3 regions of the Ralstonia sp. SA306 genome follow, and region 2 is predicted to be linked to each of the others. Evidence: predicted binding sites of a transcription regulator. Region 2 holds the regulator's gene; each other region holds the start of a gene.
What was found. Region 2 encodes LexA, which represses DNA repair genes until DNA is damaged. Its sites were predicted from a motif close to ACTGTATNNNNATACAGT; they were not measured.
Positions count from the first base shown of each region.

Region 1: recA (recombinase RecA) is a predicted target of LexA. The motif match lies at 2,564-2,581, and genes of this name have one in related genera.
Region 3: imuA (translesion DNA synthesis-associated protein ImuA) is a predicted target of LexA. The motif match lies at 3,106-3,123, and genes of this name have one in related genera.

Region 1 covers NZ_CP096451.1:2,456,928-2,462,442, forward strand. The annotation lists gene M1D44_RS11745 (DUF2889 domain-containing protein) at 1-488, opposite strand, end outside; gene recX (recombination regulator RecX) at 776-1,255, opposite strand; gene recA (recombinase RecA) at 1,352-2,410, opposite strand; gene M1D44_RS11760 (response regulator) at 2,676-3,386, shown strand; gene M1D44_RS11765 (sensor histidine kinase) at 3,379-4,947, shown strand; gene M1D44_RS11770 (sodium/substrate symporter small subunit) at 4,944-5,258, shown strand; gene M1D44_RS11775 (3'-5' exonuclease) at 5,269-5,515, opposite strand, start outside.
Region 2 covers NZ_CP096451.1:1,710,480-1,715,994, reverse strand. The annotation lists gene M1D44_RS08250 (nuclear transport factor 2 family protein) at 1-38, opposite strand, end outside; gene M1D44_RS08245 (dipeptidase) at 171-1,901, shown strand; gene M1D44_RS08240 (cupin domain-containing protein) at 1,918-2,229, shown strand; gene M1D44_RS08235 (hypothetical protein) at 2,571-2,756, opposite strand; gene lexA (transcriptional repressor LexA) at 2,876-3,526, opposite strand; gene M1D44_RS08225 (ferredoxin--NADP reductase) at 3,781-4,557, shown strand; gene M1D44_RS08220 (asparaginase) at 4,694-5,515, shown strand, end outside.
Region 3 covers NZ_CP096452.1:737,571-743,085, forward strand. The annotation lists rRNA gene M1D44_RS19960 (23S ribosomal RNA) at 1-2,597, shown strand, start outside; rRNA gene rrf (5S ribosomal RNA) at 2,715-2,827, shown strand; gene imuA (translesion DNA synthesis-associated protein ImuA) at 3,151-4,107, shown strand; gene M1D44_RS19975 (Y-family DNA polymerase) at 4,040-5,515, shown strand, end outside.

The DNA of each region.
Region 1 (5,515 bases), 750 kb from region 2:
GGCGGCTTTTCGCCAGGCTCGACAGGCCGGAGGTCGGTAGAGTTATCACGCACCGGGAAAACGTCGCCCGCGAAGGCCTGGATGGCGGCGGTCGGCAGCACACCACACAGCTCGGTCAGGTGCGTACAGCCCGCCACGCCGCCGAGTCTCTCACGCGAGGCCTTTCGAAATCCCTTCATCAGGTTCAGGCCGATGAGCTTCCGGTAGGCGGGGCTAATCGTGTCGCAATGTGTGGGGTACGGCACCCAGTCGGAACACGCTTCGGCATCCACGACGTTCATGCGGGTATCGATCGTCACGCGCAGCCACAGGTCATGCAGCGGCTGGCCCTCGGGGCGCACGCCGCCGCTGGCCAGGGGGATGTCACGTGGTTTTGTGTCGGTCAGGCGCGCTTCGATGTCCCACAGGCCGTCTTCCCGCAAATAGGCCTCCACCGTGATAGCACGGCGGTGGCGCATGACGCGCGGGACAGGGGCAGACAGAGGCATGGACCAGACAGACCGATAGGACCGATGGAGGCGGCGCACGCGGATCTCGCGCATCGCCCACGGGACATATGCAGCAGCGCATCAGCCGCCACACACGAACACTACCGTCCGGCAATTGAGATGAAGGACGGTACCAAAGACTCGAATTTTAACACGTCGTCACGACCAGACTGGTCGCGTGCTGCAACGCAGTGTGAAAGCGGTTGCAACAACCGGGAAAGGTGCAACCGACACGATCCGCACACAAGAGAATTGTTCGGCGCGAATTGTGGCGAGATCGGCGGCGTTCAGGCGGGTTCGTCGCCATCTTCCAGCAGTTCTTGCGCCCCTGCGATGATGCGCGACACCACAGAACGGGAGAATCCACGCGCCATCATGTATCGCACCTGCTTGGCACGTTCGGCCAAGTCGGCCGGTGGGCGGCCGAAGCGTTTTTCCCACAGGGCTTTGGCCCGGGCTGCTTCCGTGCTTTGCAGTTGCGCCTTGACCTCGCCCAGCGTCTCTGCGCCAAGCTGATGCGTCTTCAACTCCTGCATCAAGCGCGCTGTACCGTAGCGGCCCGCGCGGCGGTGCACCATGCTTTCAGCAAAGCGCGTGTTGGAGAGCCAGTTTTCGCCTTCCAGCCAATCCAGCAGCGCGTCGACCTCCTCGGCAGACTCGGCGTGCGGCACCAACTTACGGCGCAGTTCGACGCGGCTGTGCTCGCGCCGAGACAGATAGCCCAGCGCGCGTGCTTTCAGCGATAACGGTGGGCGCGGCAACGGCATACGGTTTCAGGCTCAAAAAGAAAACGCCCACCGTTGGGGGACGGCAGGCGTATGAAGCTCGATAGAGCCGTCGATCTGCGCCGACGGCCAACCCAATTACTCTTCTCCGACGGTCTCGGCCACTGCGACGGCGCCCATCGGCGTCACGCCCAGTGCTTCGCGGACCTTGTTCTCGATGTCGCGGGCGAGGTCGGGGTTCTCGCGCAGATATTCACGGCAGTTGTCACGGCCTTGGCCGATGCGCTCGCCGCCGTAGCTGTACCAGGCGCCGGACTTCTCAACGATCTTGGCTTCCACGCCGAGGTCGATGATTTCGCCCTCGCGCGACACGCCCTGACCGTAAAGGATGTCGAAGATGGCTTCGCGGAACGGCGGCGCCACCTTGTTCTTGACGACCTTGACCTTGGTCTCGTTGCCGACCACCTCGTCGCCCTTCTTGATCGAGCCGATGCGGCGGATGTCCAGACGCACCGAAGCGTAGAACTTGAGTGCGTTACCACCCGTGGTGGTTTCCGGCGAGCCGAACATCACGCCGATCTTCATGCGGATCTGGTTGATGAAGATGACCATGCAATTGGTCTTCTTGATGGTGCCGGTCAGCTTGCGCAGTGCCTGGCTCATCAGGCGGGCCTGCAGGCCGGGCAACGCGTCGCCCATTTCGCCTTCAATTTCAGCCTTTGGCACCAGAGCAGCCACCGAGTCGATGACGATCAGATCAACCGAGCCCGACCGAACCAGCGCGTCGGCAATTTCCAGAGCTTGTTCACCCGTGTCCGGTTGGGAGATCAGCAGGTCCGGCACGCTCACGCCAATCTTGTCGGCATAAGTGACGTCTAGAGCATGTTCCGCATCGATGAAGGCGCAAGTGCCGCCCAGCTTCTGCATCTCGGCAACCACCTGCAGTGTCAGGGTAGTTTTACCCGACGATTCCGGACCGTAGATTTCCACTACGCGGCCGCGCGGCAAACCACCAACGCCCAGCGCCACGTCCAACCCCAACGAACCTGTCGACACGACTTGGACCGGCTCGACCTCGGCGTCGCCCATCTTCATGATGGAGCCCTTGCCGAACTGCTTTTCGATCTGCGCGAGCGCGGCAGCCAGCGCCTTCTGCTTTTCTGCGCTCATTGCGGCTGCCTTCTTACCGTCTTCCATGGTCGTCCTTCGTGCAAATTGGTGTATAAATGGGCCGCAAGGGCTTGCGATTCCAGCGGTTGCCTGCAATAACGGGCCGCAGCGTGATTGCCCCGACACGACCCATTCCATGACTTTAGCGCCGCCAAGACTACAGCACCGCGAATTCGGAGTACTGTATAAAAAACCAGTGGTTTTGACAAGTCTCCAGAACACATGTCGCGCGAAAACAATGTAGCGGGCGGGATGGGCAAGACATCTTGCCCGGCATCGCGGGGAGACACGCATGCGCATCCTGATTGCCGAAGACGACGCCACGCTGGCTGACGGGCTCACACGCTCGCTACGCCAAGCGGGTTATGCCGTCGACCAAGCCTCCGATGGGGCGACTGCCGACGCGGCGCTGTCCGCGCAAACGGCCCAAACCTATGACCTGCTGATTCTCGACGTGGGCCTGCCGCGTATGTCCGGGCTGGAGGTCCTCAAGCGCCTGCGCTCGCGCGGGGCGATGCTGCCGGTGCTGATACTGACCGCCGCCGACAGTGTGGAAGAACGCGTCAAGGGACTGGACCTTGGTGCCGACGATTACATGGCCAAGCCCTTCGCGCTGTCCGAACTGGAAGCACGCGTGCGTGCGCTGGTGCGCCGGGGCACGGGCGGTGGCGCCACGCTCGTTCGCCATGGGCCGCTGGCGTTCGATCAGGTCGGCCGCATTGCCTATATCCATGATCAGGTGGTGGAACTGTCGGCGCGTGAGATCGGGCTGCTGGAGATTCTGCTGGCGCGCGTCGGCCGCCTGGTGTCGAAGGAGCAACTGGTCGACCACCTGTGCGGCTGGGGCGAAGAGGTCAGCAACAACGCCATCGAGGTCTACATCCACCGGCTGCGCAAAAAAATTGAGGTGGAAGGTATCCGCATCGCCACCGTGCGCGGGCTGGGCTATTGCTTGGAACGCATGGCCACCCCGACGACCACCGCAACGGCTGCCCATGGGTGATCGGCTGGCCTGGCCGTGGCGTCGGCATCGCGCGTCGCTGCGCGAACGTGACGACGCGGCGCCCGAGGCCGGGGGCCCCGATGACGGGGGCGACCTCACCGACACCCTCCCCCACCTCGAAGACGACGCCACGCGGCCCGTCGCCCGATCCCTCTTCGGCGAAATTCTCGACTGGATGCTAGCGCCGCTGCTGTTGCTGTGGCCGATGAGCATTGCGGTGACGTACCTGGTGGCCAAGTCGATTGCGAATGCGCCATACGACCGCGCGCTGGAATCGAGCGCGATCGTGCTCAGCCAGCAACTGCGCGAGGTGAATGGGCGCGTGACACTGCAACTGCCGATCTCGGCGCGCGAGATTTTGCGCGCGGACGAAACCGACAACATCTACTACCAAGTGCTCGGCACGAACGGCGAGTTTGTCTCCGGTGACCGCGACCTCCCGCTGCCGCCCGAGGAAGACGCCAACGCCGGTGGCCTCGTGCAGCTGCGCGACGACCACATCCACGGCGCTGAGATTCGCGTTGCCTATACGTTCGTGCAGCGGCCAGGCTCCGGCGACAAACCTGCGCTGGTGCAGGTGGCGGAAACGCTCGACAAGCGCGCGCAACTCGCGAACGAAATCATCAAGGGCGTGATCCTGCCGCAGTTCGTGATCCTGCCGTTGGCGGTGATCCTGGTGTGGTTTGGCCTCACGCGCGGGCTGGCGCCGCTCAACGCGATTCAGGAGCGCATCCGCGCGCGTAACCCGGGCGACACCAGCCCTATCGACGAAGGCGCCGCGCCGCAGGAGCTGACGCCGCTGGTGGCGTCGTTCAATGACCTGCTCGGGCGGCTGGAGCAATCGGTGCACACGCAGAAGCGCTTCATCGCAGACGCCGCGCATCAGATGAAGACGCCGCTGGCGGGTCTGCGCATGCAGGCAGAGCTGGCACAGCGCGAACAATCGCCCGATGAGCTGCGCCGCACGCTCGCGCATATCGCCGACAGCTCGGATCGCACCGCGCACCTCGTGAAGCAGCTGCTTTCGCTGGCGCGCATGGAAAACATGGGCGCGACCGACGGTCTAGTGCCGCTGGATATCTGCGCGCTGTCACGCCAGGTGGTGGCCGAGTGGCTGCCCAAGGCGTGGGCCAAGCAGATCGACCTCGGCTTTGAAGAGCCTGGGCCGCCGGTCACGATTTCGGGCAATGCAACGATGCTCGCCGAGATGCTCAACAACCTGCTCGACAACGCGATCCGCTACACGCCCGACGGCGGACATGTCACCGTGCGCGTGACCACCGCGCCGTTCGAACCGTTCGTCTTCATCGATGTGGATGACACCGGCCCCGGCATCCCCGCGGCCGAGCGCGAACGCGTGATGCAGCGCTTCTACCGCATTCTTGGCACGCAGGCCGAGGGCAGCGGGTTGGGCCTGGCCATCGTGCGCGAGATCGTGCAGCAACACGGCGGCGACATCGAGGTGCTCGACAACGTGTATCAGGCATCGCCGCGGCTGGCGGGGGCGCGCTTTCGCATCACGCTGCATCGCTGCTCGCCGGGCGAGGAAGCCAACGCATGAGCATCACGCCCGGAACTCCGGCACGCCGCCGCTGGATCGCCAACATGCGTTGGATCGCAGCGCTGCTCGCGGTGTGGTTTGTGGTGACATTCGTGGTCGCGTTCTTTGCGCGTGACCTGTCGACGCACTTTTTCAACTCGGACTGGACATTCGCCTACTGGGTCGGCGCGCAGGGTGCGCCCATCGTTTATGTGCTGATTACAGTGCTCTATGCCTGGCACACCAACCGCGCTGCGGATGCGGCTGCGCAAGACGACGAAACGGCGCAGCGCGAAGCCTCGTCGGAATCGTCCCCTCCGCCGTCAATCTGACATCCGCAAGTTACGCGGCACCCAGATGGCGCAGCTTCACGAAGGCCAACGCGGCCATTACCGCGTCGTTAAGCGCGTCGTGCGCGTCCCAGGTCGGCAAATCCAATCCCTTCATGACAGTGGCGAAGCGGAGGTCCAGATCAGGGTCGCCCTGCTGCCGATACGGCGGCAGCTGCCGGAACTGATAGTCGTAATACAAGGCGGAGACTTCAATCTTGGACTGCGGCAAGCCGATGCCAAGCATGGGCACCACCACC
Region 2 (5,515 bases):
CTCAGCAGACCCGGGGCGGTATCCAGAGACGGTTCCATGCGGCAAGCCTCCTGGGAAAGTTCCAAGCATACCGCGCAGCGGGCGTGGCTTAGCGCTTTTCGCGTTGCACAATGCGTGGCTTGCGCTTCGCCCCTATGATGGCGCCTTTCCCTTTTCCGGAAACCACTTCGATGCAACGCACTGCCCGTATTGGCCTGTCTTCGCTGACGATCGCACTGTCGCTGGCTTGCGGCACCGGCGCCTTTGCCGCCACGCTTCAGAAACCGCAACTCGACGCGCTGCTCGCCGCCGAACAATCCAAGGCATCGGCTGACCTGAGCAGTTTTCTAGCGGCAGCCGCCAAGGCTGATCCGCAAGTTGCAGGTAGCGTCGCCGCGTACCAGAAGAAGGCCGCGCTCACTGGCGATGACCTCATCAACATCGGGCGTCTGCTGGGTCTGTACAACCGCCTGCACAACCAGCAGGCGGTGATCGCCTCGATCGAGAAGATGGTCGCGCTGCCGACGGTGCGTGACGACAAAATTCCGCAGTACGAAAACCCCGCCATCGTTGCGTTCGGCAAGCTGGTCGAGGGCATGGCGCGCGACTTCGGCCTGAAATATCGCAACGTCGACAACCGCGTATTTGAAGTCACGCTGCCCGGCACCGGCTCGGATGAATTCGGCATCCTGACGCACGCCGATGTCGTACCCGCAAAGCCCGAAGAATGGGTGCTCGGCGACGGCACCAAGCTCGATCCGTTCAAGGTCACGCGCGTTGGCAATCTGCTGTACGGCCGCGGCACGATTGACGACAAGGGCTCGATTGCCGCCGCCATGTACGCCATGAAAACGGTCAAGGACAGCGGCATGCCGCTCGCGCGCACGATTCGTCTGATGATCGAAACCACCGAAGAAACCGGTGGCGATGGCATGAAGTACTACCGCGAGCACACGCAATTGCCCGCGTACAACATCGTGCTCGACAGCAAATACCCGGCGGTGGTCGCCGAGAAAGGCACTGGCGCGCTGAAGGTGTTTTTCCCTGCGCAGGCCGGCGATGCAGCGCATACGGCCATCGTTTCGATGACGGGTGCGGCGTCGGCCAGCTCCGTCCCGCAGACGGCCACCGCTACGCTTAAAGGCGGGGATCTGGGCGTGGCGGCCGCCGCGCTCGACGCCAAGCGCGACGCGTTCGTGAACAGCTTGGCCGCACAGGGCAAGTTTGCGATCGACATCACGCGCACCGCGGACAGCATCGTCGTGAAGGTGACCGGCACGTCGGCGCACGGCTCGCGCCCGGAGGAAGGCGTTAACCCGCTGCCGCGTCTGGCGCTGTTCCTGCGAGCAGCCGATCTCGGTCTGGCGGACAACGCTTACGCTCACGCTGTGCGCTACCTCACCGACCTTTACGGCACCGACTACCTCGGCAACACCATGGGCCTCGCCTACAAGGACGACTTCATGGGTCCGCTCACCATCTCGCCTACGGTGATCGGCGACAAGAATGGCCGCGTGGAGGTGACCGCCAACGTGCGCATGCCGCGCGGCAAAACGCCCGACGCGCTGCGCGGTGAGATCGCCGGCAAGATCAACGCATGGGCCAACGCCAACCATGTCGCCCTTGAGATCAACCACGAGCAAGGCAACTGGATGGCGCGCGATCCGAAGGGGGCATGGCTGTCGACGCTGCTCAACATCTACGGAGACACCACGGGCCTCGACGCCAAGCCCGTGCCGACCGCCGGCAGTACAACCGCCAAGCTGATGCCGAACGCCATCAACTTCGGCCCCGCCATGCCCGGCAAGAAATACACCGCGCACAACGCCAACGAGTACAAGGAAGTGCCGGACCTCGACCTCGATATGCAGATGTTCACCGAGATGCTGGTACGTATCGGCAATCTGCAGTCGATGCAGTAACCGCCGGAGGATCGCCATGAACATCATCCGCGCCAAGTCGTTCACTGCCGAGCGTGCCTGGGGCGCGCTCGATATTGCCAACATGAGCGGCATTACGACGCGCTTGCATTGGACCGACGAGCCTTATCGCTGGCATGTGAACGATGGCGAAGAGGTGTTTGTGGTGCTCGACGGCACGGTCGACATGCATTACCGCGAAGCCGGCGAAGAGAAGGTCGCGACGCTGGAGCCCGGCGACATCTTCTTCGCCGGTGTCGGCTGCGAGCATGTGGCGCACCCACGCGGTGAGGCAAGAATTCTCGTCGTCGAGAAAGCCGGGAGCGTTTAGCGGCTCGCCAGCCGATTGCGAAAAAAAAGCCCGCAATGTGCGGGCTTCGAATTCAGCGATCTCATTGCCCCTGAGGGCACTGGCAATACTACTGTCACGTACGCCAAACAACATCCGGGTAAACGTCCGTTTTGCTGACGGAACATCGCCGAATGTGCCGCTGCAGCAACTTGCGAACAGAAAAAAACAGCCCGCTCAGATGGCGGGCCGAAAATCAGTTGAAGAAAGCCCTGTCCTCAGGGCAGGGCAAGTGTATGAAATCAGTTGCGGCGGCAGCATTGGGGTATGCCCTGATCGGCCGCTGGAGCGCGTTTCATCGCCCCTCATCGTCCTTCTTTTCCTCAGCAGTTTTCGGCGCCAGCGGTACGTGAAGCGACCGGAATCGCATCCAGCATGCGGCAGATGGCGGCCATGCTGCCGACCATCGTACGGCGCTGCTCCCCCTGATAGATGCGCACGCCCTGGGTTTGGCGGAAGGGCACCGGCTGTACCGGACGGCGGCGGGAAGACATCGATCCGAGTCGCATGGCAGACCTCGTGAGTTCGGGTGGAAAAGCGAGAGGCAAGACTCCGCCCTGGCGAGCCGATGGCTCACCTCCAGGTTGGATCAAACAGCGAAGGTTTGGCGCTGAGATGCGCCGGAGACTTACGGGGCAGCAGGCCGGATCAGACCGACGGCCAGGCCCTCCAGGTGAAACTCATCACGATCCAGATCGACGTGGATCGGTTCGAAATCCGGGTTCTCGGCAATCAACTCGACATGCCGGCCCTTGCGCTGGAAGCGCTTGACCGTGACATCGTCGCCAAGTCGAGCAACAACGATCTTGCCGTTGGTGGCTTCGGCGGCGCGCTGCACGGCCAGCAGATCGCCATCCAGAATGCCGGCGTCGCGCATGCTCATGCCTCGCACCTTCAGCAGAAAATCGGGCTGCGCAGAAAACAGCGACGGATCCACCTGATACTGGCGATCAATGTGTTCTGCAGCCAGGATGGGGCTACCGGCGGCTACGCGGCCAACCAGTGGCAGCGTCAATTGCATCAACCCCATCGAGGGCAGCGAGAACTGATGCTGCGCCGTGTTGCCTGCTGCCCGCAGCCGAATGCCGCGCGAGGCGCCGGGCGTCAGCTCGATCACGCCCTTGCGTGCCAGCGCGCGCAGGTGTTCCTCGGCCGCATTCGGCGATGAGAAGCCGAACTCTGCGGCAATCTCGGCGCGCGTTGGCGGAAAGCCCGTGCGCTGGATCGTCTGGCTGATCAGGTCGTAAATCTGCTGTTGGCGAGAGGTGAGGGCGGCCATTGGCGTACTGTATATTTGAACAGGTGCTGTGATTTTATACAGTGACGCAGGAAGCGCAAGTGATTTTGTTGTGATGTGTTGCGTGAGCGCCCGGCCCTTATGACCGGCGTCAAAACCTATGCGACTGGTTAGAAGCTTATGCGCAATCCATGCAGGCGCGGCCGTGGGGAATCGCATAAAATCAAGGCCTTGACCGATTTTTTGCACCGCCACATAGCCCGATTGAGCCTCGTTGGGCTGGCCCGAACGTCACCATGTCCGCCTTCAATCAAGAGACCGTTCTGAGCGTCCATCATTGGAACGACTCGCTATTCAGCTTCAAGACCACGCGTGATCAGGCGCTGCGCTTCCATAACGGCCACTTCGTCATGATCGGGCTGGAGGTCGAGGGCAAGCCGCTGATGCGCGCCTACAGCATTGCCAGCCCGAACTACGAAGAGCACCTCGAGTTCTTTAGCATCAAGGTGCAGAACGGTCCGCTGACGTCGCGGCTGCAGCATCTGAAGGTGGGCGACAAGCTGCTGGTGAGCAAGAAGCCGGTCGGCACGCTTGTGCTGGATGACCTGCTGCCCGGCAAGAACCTGTATCTGTTCGGGACCGGCACCGGCCTCGCGCCTTTCATGAGCATCATCCAAGACCCGGACACCTACGAGCGCTTCGAGAAGGTCGTGCTGCTGCACGGTGTGCGCCAAGTGAGCGAGCTGGCCTATGCCGACTTCATCACCCGCGAATTGCCGAATAACGAGTTCTTCGGCGATCAGGTGCGCGAGAAGCTGATCTACTACCCGACCGTCACGCGCGAGCCGTTCCGCAACATGGGGCGTCTGACTGACCTCGTCGATAGCGGCAAGCTGTCTGCCGACATCGGCCTGCCTCCGATGGATCCGGCAGTGGATCGCGCCATGATCTGCGGCAGCCCGGCCATGCTGGAAGACACTTGCAAGCTGCTCGATGCCCGGGGTTTCAAGATCTCGCCGCGCATGGGCGAAGCCGGTGACTACGTGATCGAGCGCGCTTTCGTCGAGAAATAATCGACGTTGCTTCCGCAGCAAACGCCGGCCTGTGAGCCGGCGTTTTGTTTTCGGGGCGCCCAGGGCAATCCCGCGTCGGCAAAGGCGGGGCGGGCGGATACAATGCGCGCCTTGCCCACAACGCATGTCTGCAACGATGTCCTTGCCTACCATCGCCATCCTCGCTACCGGCGGCACGATCGCCGGCTCCGCTGACGACGCTGGCTCCGCCGCGCGCTACCGCGCAGGCGCCGTCCCCATCGATCAACTGCTCGCGGCCAGCAAACTTGGTTTAGAGCGCCTCGCCAACGTGCGCGCCGAGCAGGTCGCCCAGATCGACAGCAAGGATCTGACGTTCGAGGTATGGGAAAAACTGGTTGCGCGCATCCGTCACTGGATCGACGTCGAGCGTGTGGACGGCGTGGTCATCACGCACGGTACCGACACGCTGGAGGAAACCGCGATGCTGCTGCACCTGACGCAGCAGACCGATACCCCGATCGTCCTGACGGCGGCGATGCGGCCGTCGACGTCGCTGTCGGCGGATGGTCCGCTGAATTTGCTGAACGCGGTACGGCTCGCGGCCAATCCGTCTGCGCGCGGGCGTGGCGTGTTGGTGGCGCTCAACCAGCGCGTGCATGCCGCTCGCGATGTGCAGAAGAGTCACACTTACGCGGTGGAGGCTTTTGTCTCGCCGGATACGGGGGCGCTGGGTTTCGTGCTCGACACGCAGGTGCAGTTTCAGCGTGCCGGGCAGCGTGTAGCCGCGGCAGACGTGTTGCCGATGCCGCCAGCGGGGCAGTGGCCATGGGTTGAGGTTGTGGCGAGCTATGCGCAACCCGATGCACGTGTGGTCGATGCCCTGGTTGCCGCTGGCGTAAAGGGGCTGGTGATTGCCGCAACTGGCGCAGGCTCGATTCACGCCAATCTTGAGGCCGCGCTGAACCGGGCGAGTCAGCAGGGCGTTTTCGTGCTGCGT
Region 3 (5,515 bases), on a different replicon from region 2:
TTGTTAGCAAAGCGGAATGGAAAGTCCGGCCATAGTGGGTGATAGCCCCGTATGCGAAAACAGTATTGTGGAACTAGGTGTACGACAAGTAGGGCGGGACACGTGAAATCCTGTCTGAAGATGGGGGGACCATCCTCCAAGGCTAAATACTCGTAATCGACCGATAGTGAACCAGTACCGTGAGGGAAAGGCGAAAAGAACCCCGGGAGGGGAGTGAAATAGATCCTGAAACCGCATGCATACAAACAGTCGGAGCCTGGAAACGGGTGACGGCGTACCTTTTGTATAATGGGTCAGCGACTTACATTCAGTGGCAAGCTTAACCGATTAGGGAAGGCGTAGCGAAAGCGAGTCCGAATAGGGCGTTCAGTCGCTGGGTGTAGACCCGAAACCAAGTGATCTATCCATGGCCAGGTTGAAGGTGCGGTAACACGTACTGGAGGACCGAACCCACTAACGTTGAAAAGTTAGGGGATGAGCTGTGGATAGGGGTGAAAGGCTAAACAAACTTGGAAATAGCTGGTTCTCTCCGAAAACTATTTAGGTAGTGCCTCGTGTCTCACCTTCGGGGGTAGAGCACTGTCATGGTTGGGGGGTCTATTGCTGATTACCCCGCCATAGCAAACTCCGAATACCGAAGAGTGCAATCACGGGAGACAGACATCGGGTGCTAACGTCCGGTGTCAAGAGGGAAACAACCCAGACCGCCAGCTAAGGTCCCTAAATATTGCTAAGTGGGAAACGAAGTGGGAAGGCTAAAACAGTCAGGAGGTTGGCTTAGAAGCAGCCACCCTTTAAAGAAAGCGTAATAGCTCACTGATCGAGTCGTCCTGCGCGGAAGATGTAACGGGGCTAAGCAATATACCGAAGCTGCGGATGCACGTAAGTGCATGGTAGGAGAGCGTTCTGTAAGCCTGTGAAGGTGTCTTGTAAAGGATGCTGGAGGTATCAGAAGTGCGAATGCTGACATGAGTAGCGATAAAGGGGGTGAAAGGCCCCCTCGCCGTAAGCCCAAGGTTTCCTACGCAACGTTCATCGGCGTAGGGTGAGTCGGCCCCTAAGGCGAGGCAGAGATGCGTAGCTGATGGGAAGCAGGTTAATATTCCTGCACCGTCGTATGATGCGATGGGGGGACGGATCGCGGAAGGTTGTCCGGGTGTTGGATGTCCCGGTCCCTACATTGGAGATGGCACTTAGGCAAATCCGGGTGCGTGATTCAAGGGTGTGGGGCGAGCGACTTTAGGTCGCGAAGCAATTGGAAGTGGTTCCAAGAAAAGCCTCTAAGCTTCAGTCATACGAGACCGTACCGCAAACCGACACAGGTGGGCGAGATGAGTATTCTAAGGCGCTTGAGAGAACTCGGGAGAAGGAACTCGGCAAATTGGTACCGTAACTTCGGGATAAGGTACGCCCTTGTAGTTTGACTGGCTCGCGCCAGAAGGACGAAGGGGTTGCAATAAAATGGTGGCTGCGACTGTTTAATAAAAACACAGCACTCTGCAAACACGAAAGTGGACGTATAGGGTGTGACGCCTGCCCGGTGCCGGAAGATTAAATGATGGGGTGCAAGCTCTTGATTGAAGTCCCGGTAAACGGCGGCCGTAACTATAACGGTCCTAAGGTAGCGAAATTCCTTGTCGGGTAAGTTCCGACCTGCACGAATGGCGTAACGATGGCCACACTGTCTCCTCCCGAGACTCAGCGAAGTTGAAGTGTTTGTGATGATGCAATCTCCCCGCGGCTAGACGGAAAGACCCCATGAACCTTTACTGTAGCTTTGCATTGGACTTTGAACCGATCTGTGTAGGATAGGTGGGAGGCTTTGAAACCGGGACGCTAGTTTCGGTGGAGCCGACCTTGAAATACCACCCTGGTTTGTTTGAGGTTCTAACCTTGGCCCGTGAATCCGGGTCGGGGACAGTGCATGGTAGGCAGTTTGACTGGGGCGGTCTCCTCCCAAAGTGTAACGGAGGAGTTCGAAGGTACGCTTGGTACGGTCGGACATCGTACCTAAAGTGCAATGGCAAAAGCGTGCTTAACTGCGAGACCGACAAGTCGAGCAGGTGCGAAAGCAGGACATAGTGATCCGGTGGTTCTGTATGGAAGGGCCATCGCTCAACGGATAAAAGGTACTCTGGGGATAACAGGCTGATACCGCCCAAGAGTTCATATCGACGGCGGTGTTTGGCACCTCGATGTCGGCTCATCTCATCCTGGGGCTGTAGCCGGTCCCAAGGGTATGGCTGTTCGCCATTTAAAGAGGTACGTGAGCTGGGTTTAAAACGTCGTGAGACAGTTTGGTCCCTATCTGCCGTGGGCGTTGGAATCTTGACGGGGGCTGCTCCTAGTACGAGAGGACCGGAGTGGACGTACCGCTGGTGTACCTGTTGTCTCGCCAGAGGCATCGCAGGGTAGCTATGTACGGAAGAGATAACCGCTGAAAGCATCTAAGCGGGAAACTTGCCTGAAGATGAGGATTCCCTGGAGACTTGATCTCCCTGAAGGGTCGTTCGAGACCAGGACGTTGATAGGCTGGGTGTGGAAGCGCAGTAATGCGTTCAGCTAACCAGTACTAATTGCCCGTGCGGCTTGATCCTATAACCGGTATGTTTCCGGCTGGGTCCGCCTTGTGCCTGATACACACAACTCACAACCCAAAATCTACATTCCCATATTGGTCCCGTTGACCTCGTCAACGTGACGACAAGTCATAGCCTGGTGACCATAGCGAGTCGGTACCACCCCTTCCCATCCCGAACAGGACCGTGAAACGACTCCGCGCCGATGATAGTGCGGATTCCCGTGTGAAAGTAGGTCATCGCCAGGCTCTCCCATACAACACCCCAGCTCTACCTTAGAGCTGGGGTGTTTGCCTTTGCGCGATCGGCTCGCACCCGGCTTGCTGCATTGATCCGCCAGACAGATCCCAGCAACACTCCCCTCCGCCTCTCCCCAAAAACAAAACGCCTCCCAACGGAGACGTCCGCGGCATCCCCTGCAAGACTGATTAGCTTCGTGAGTTTCTCGACTCCAGTGCTTCGAGGCTGCTATCGCCCTCTTGCAACGCACACGCAAAACTAAACCGCGTTGAAGGAAAGCTGTGATACTGTATATTTATACAGTATTCGTCGGCTTGCTTTGGCGTTTCCCATGTTTGCGTTGTCCCCGTCTCTTTTTATCGCCGAAGATGTGGCGGAGTGCCCTGTTCCTGCTGGACGCGCGGTGTCAGGGTTGCGTTCGCCTGTGCCGAAAGCCTCGACGGTGCCATCACCTGAAACGCTACATCCGGCATTGTGGAGCGCAGGCCGTCTGGCGCGAAGCGACGGGCGCGTTTTGACCACTGGGTATGACTCGCTGAATGCCGAATTGCCCGGTGGTGGCTGGCCCCTCGGCGGATTGATCGAGCTGCTGTGCCCGCAATCCGGTATTGGTGAATGCCGGTTGCTGCGTCCGGCATTGTCTACGCTGTGCACGGGCGCAGGGCGCATCGCGCTGATTGCTCCGCCGCATCTGCCGAATGCAGTGAGGCTGGTGGGCTGGGATTTCTCTCCTGAACAAATCGTCTGGGTGCGCGCTGACAAGCCGGCTGATCTTCTGTGGGCAGCCGAGCAGGTTCTACGCTGCAAGGCTTTCGATGGTGTGCTGATCTGGCTTAACCGGGCACGCCCAGGAGAGTTGCGCAGGCTGCAAGTGTTGGCCCAGGCGGGAGAGAGCGCCATCTGGGTGTTCCGGCCGGCTCAGGCGCAGCGTGAGTCGTCGCCGGCGGTGCTGCGGCTGGGGCTGGAGCCGGCTGGCGCCGATGCGCTGTCCATCCTCTTCCACAAGCGGCGTGGGCCGTTGCGTGAATCTCCGTTGCTGCTGCCGTTGGCGGATCCGCTTCGGGCCGGTCGCGCTTCCGTGCGTCCGTTGCCTGTGCCGTTGGTAGAGCCGTTCATCATGGATCCGGCCACGGCGAAATTGCTGGCCGCGCTTTCGTCTCCTTCGTCTTCTGTTGCGTTCAACGCTTTGTCGGACGTTTCCGATCATCACACTTCCGATCATGCCGTTCTGGATCGCGGTGCATCTGCCCCGTCTCCCACTCGACGCGCTTCGACCCCGATGGTCTGACCCGGCCGCGCTGCCTTTGCCGGTCGTCGTGCTGGAGCAGGGGCGCGTGGTGTCGGCCAATCGCTTGGCGATGCGCGAAGGCGTACATGCAGGCCTGCGCCAGGCGGGCGCGCAGGCGTTGGTACCGCATGCTGTACAGCTTGATCGTGACGTGTCGGCCGAGGCACGGTTGCTGCAATCGCTGGCGCTGGCGCTGCTGGCATTCACGCCGCATGTCACGTTGGATGTGGTGGATGAGGCGACGGTGTTGTTGGAGGTCAAGGCCAGCTTGCGCTTGTTCGGCGGACATCGTGCGCTGTGTCGGGCGGTGAAGTATTGCGCGGTTCGGTTGGGCGCCATGCCGCAGCTTGGCACCGGACCGACGGCACGCGGTGCGGCATGGCTTGCCAGTGCGCAACCGATGCCGGTACGTGGCCGTCGCACGGCAGTACGTCAAGGGCGTGTGCGGAGGGCGGTGCGGCAGAAGCGGTTGTCGGCGTTGCTTGATCAATTGCCGGTCGATGCGGTGGCGCGACTCACGCGGCCCGATTGGCTTGAAGGCCTCGGCTGCCGCACACTGGCCGATTTGCGCGAGTTGCCGCGTAGCGGCCTGCGGCGGCGCTGCGGGCCGTTGCTGGTGGATACGCTCGACGCCGCTTATGGCAACGGGCACGAGAGTTTCACGTGGTTTACCGCCCCGTTGCGCTTCGATGTGCCGCTGGAATTGCCAGGCCGTATCGATAACGCGGAAGGTGTGCTGGCGGCCTCGGAGCAATTGTTGTTGCAGTTGGTCGGCTGGCTGTCGGCGCTTCAGTTGGGCGCCAAGACGTATCGACTCACGCTGGAGCACGAACGCCGGCGCGGCCGGAGCAGTGAGGATGCCGCTTCGTCCACGCCGGTGGAGATCGCGCTGGCACAGCCGGTTCGCACGCTGGCGCACTTGTCGCGGGTGCTGCATGAGCGCGTGCATCGGCTCACGCTGATCGCCCCGGTGGTCGAACTGCGCCTGACGGTGACCGACGCTACGCCGCTCGCGCCGCCTACGGAATCGTTGTTTCCCGAACCCGGTGGTCGCGCTGAAGATGCTGCATATCTGATCGACACGCTGATCGCCCGGCTGGGTGCTGAGAACGTGCGTCATCCGCAGCCGTGTGCCGATCATCGTCCTGAGCGCGCCAACCACTGGGTCGAGGTGAATGCTGCAACCACCGCGCAGAGCCGTGCTGCCGCGCGACAAGCATTGGCGCAGTGGCACGCTCAGCAGCCGGAGCGCCCGCTGTGGCTGCTGGAGAAGCCGATTCCGCTGCTGACTCGTCAGCACTATCCGTATTACCGCGGGCTGTTGCGGCTGGTGTCGATGCCCGAGCGCATTGAATCCGGCTGGTGGGACGACGACCTCATCAAGCGCGATTACTTCATCGTCGAGGGA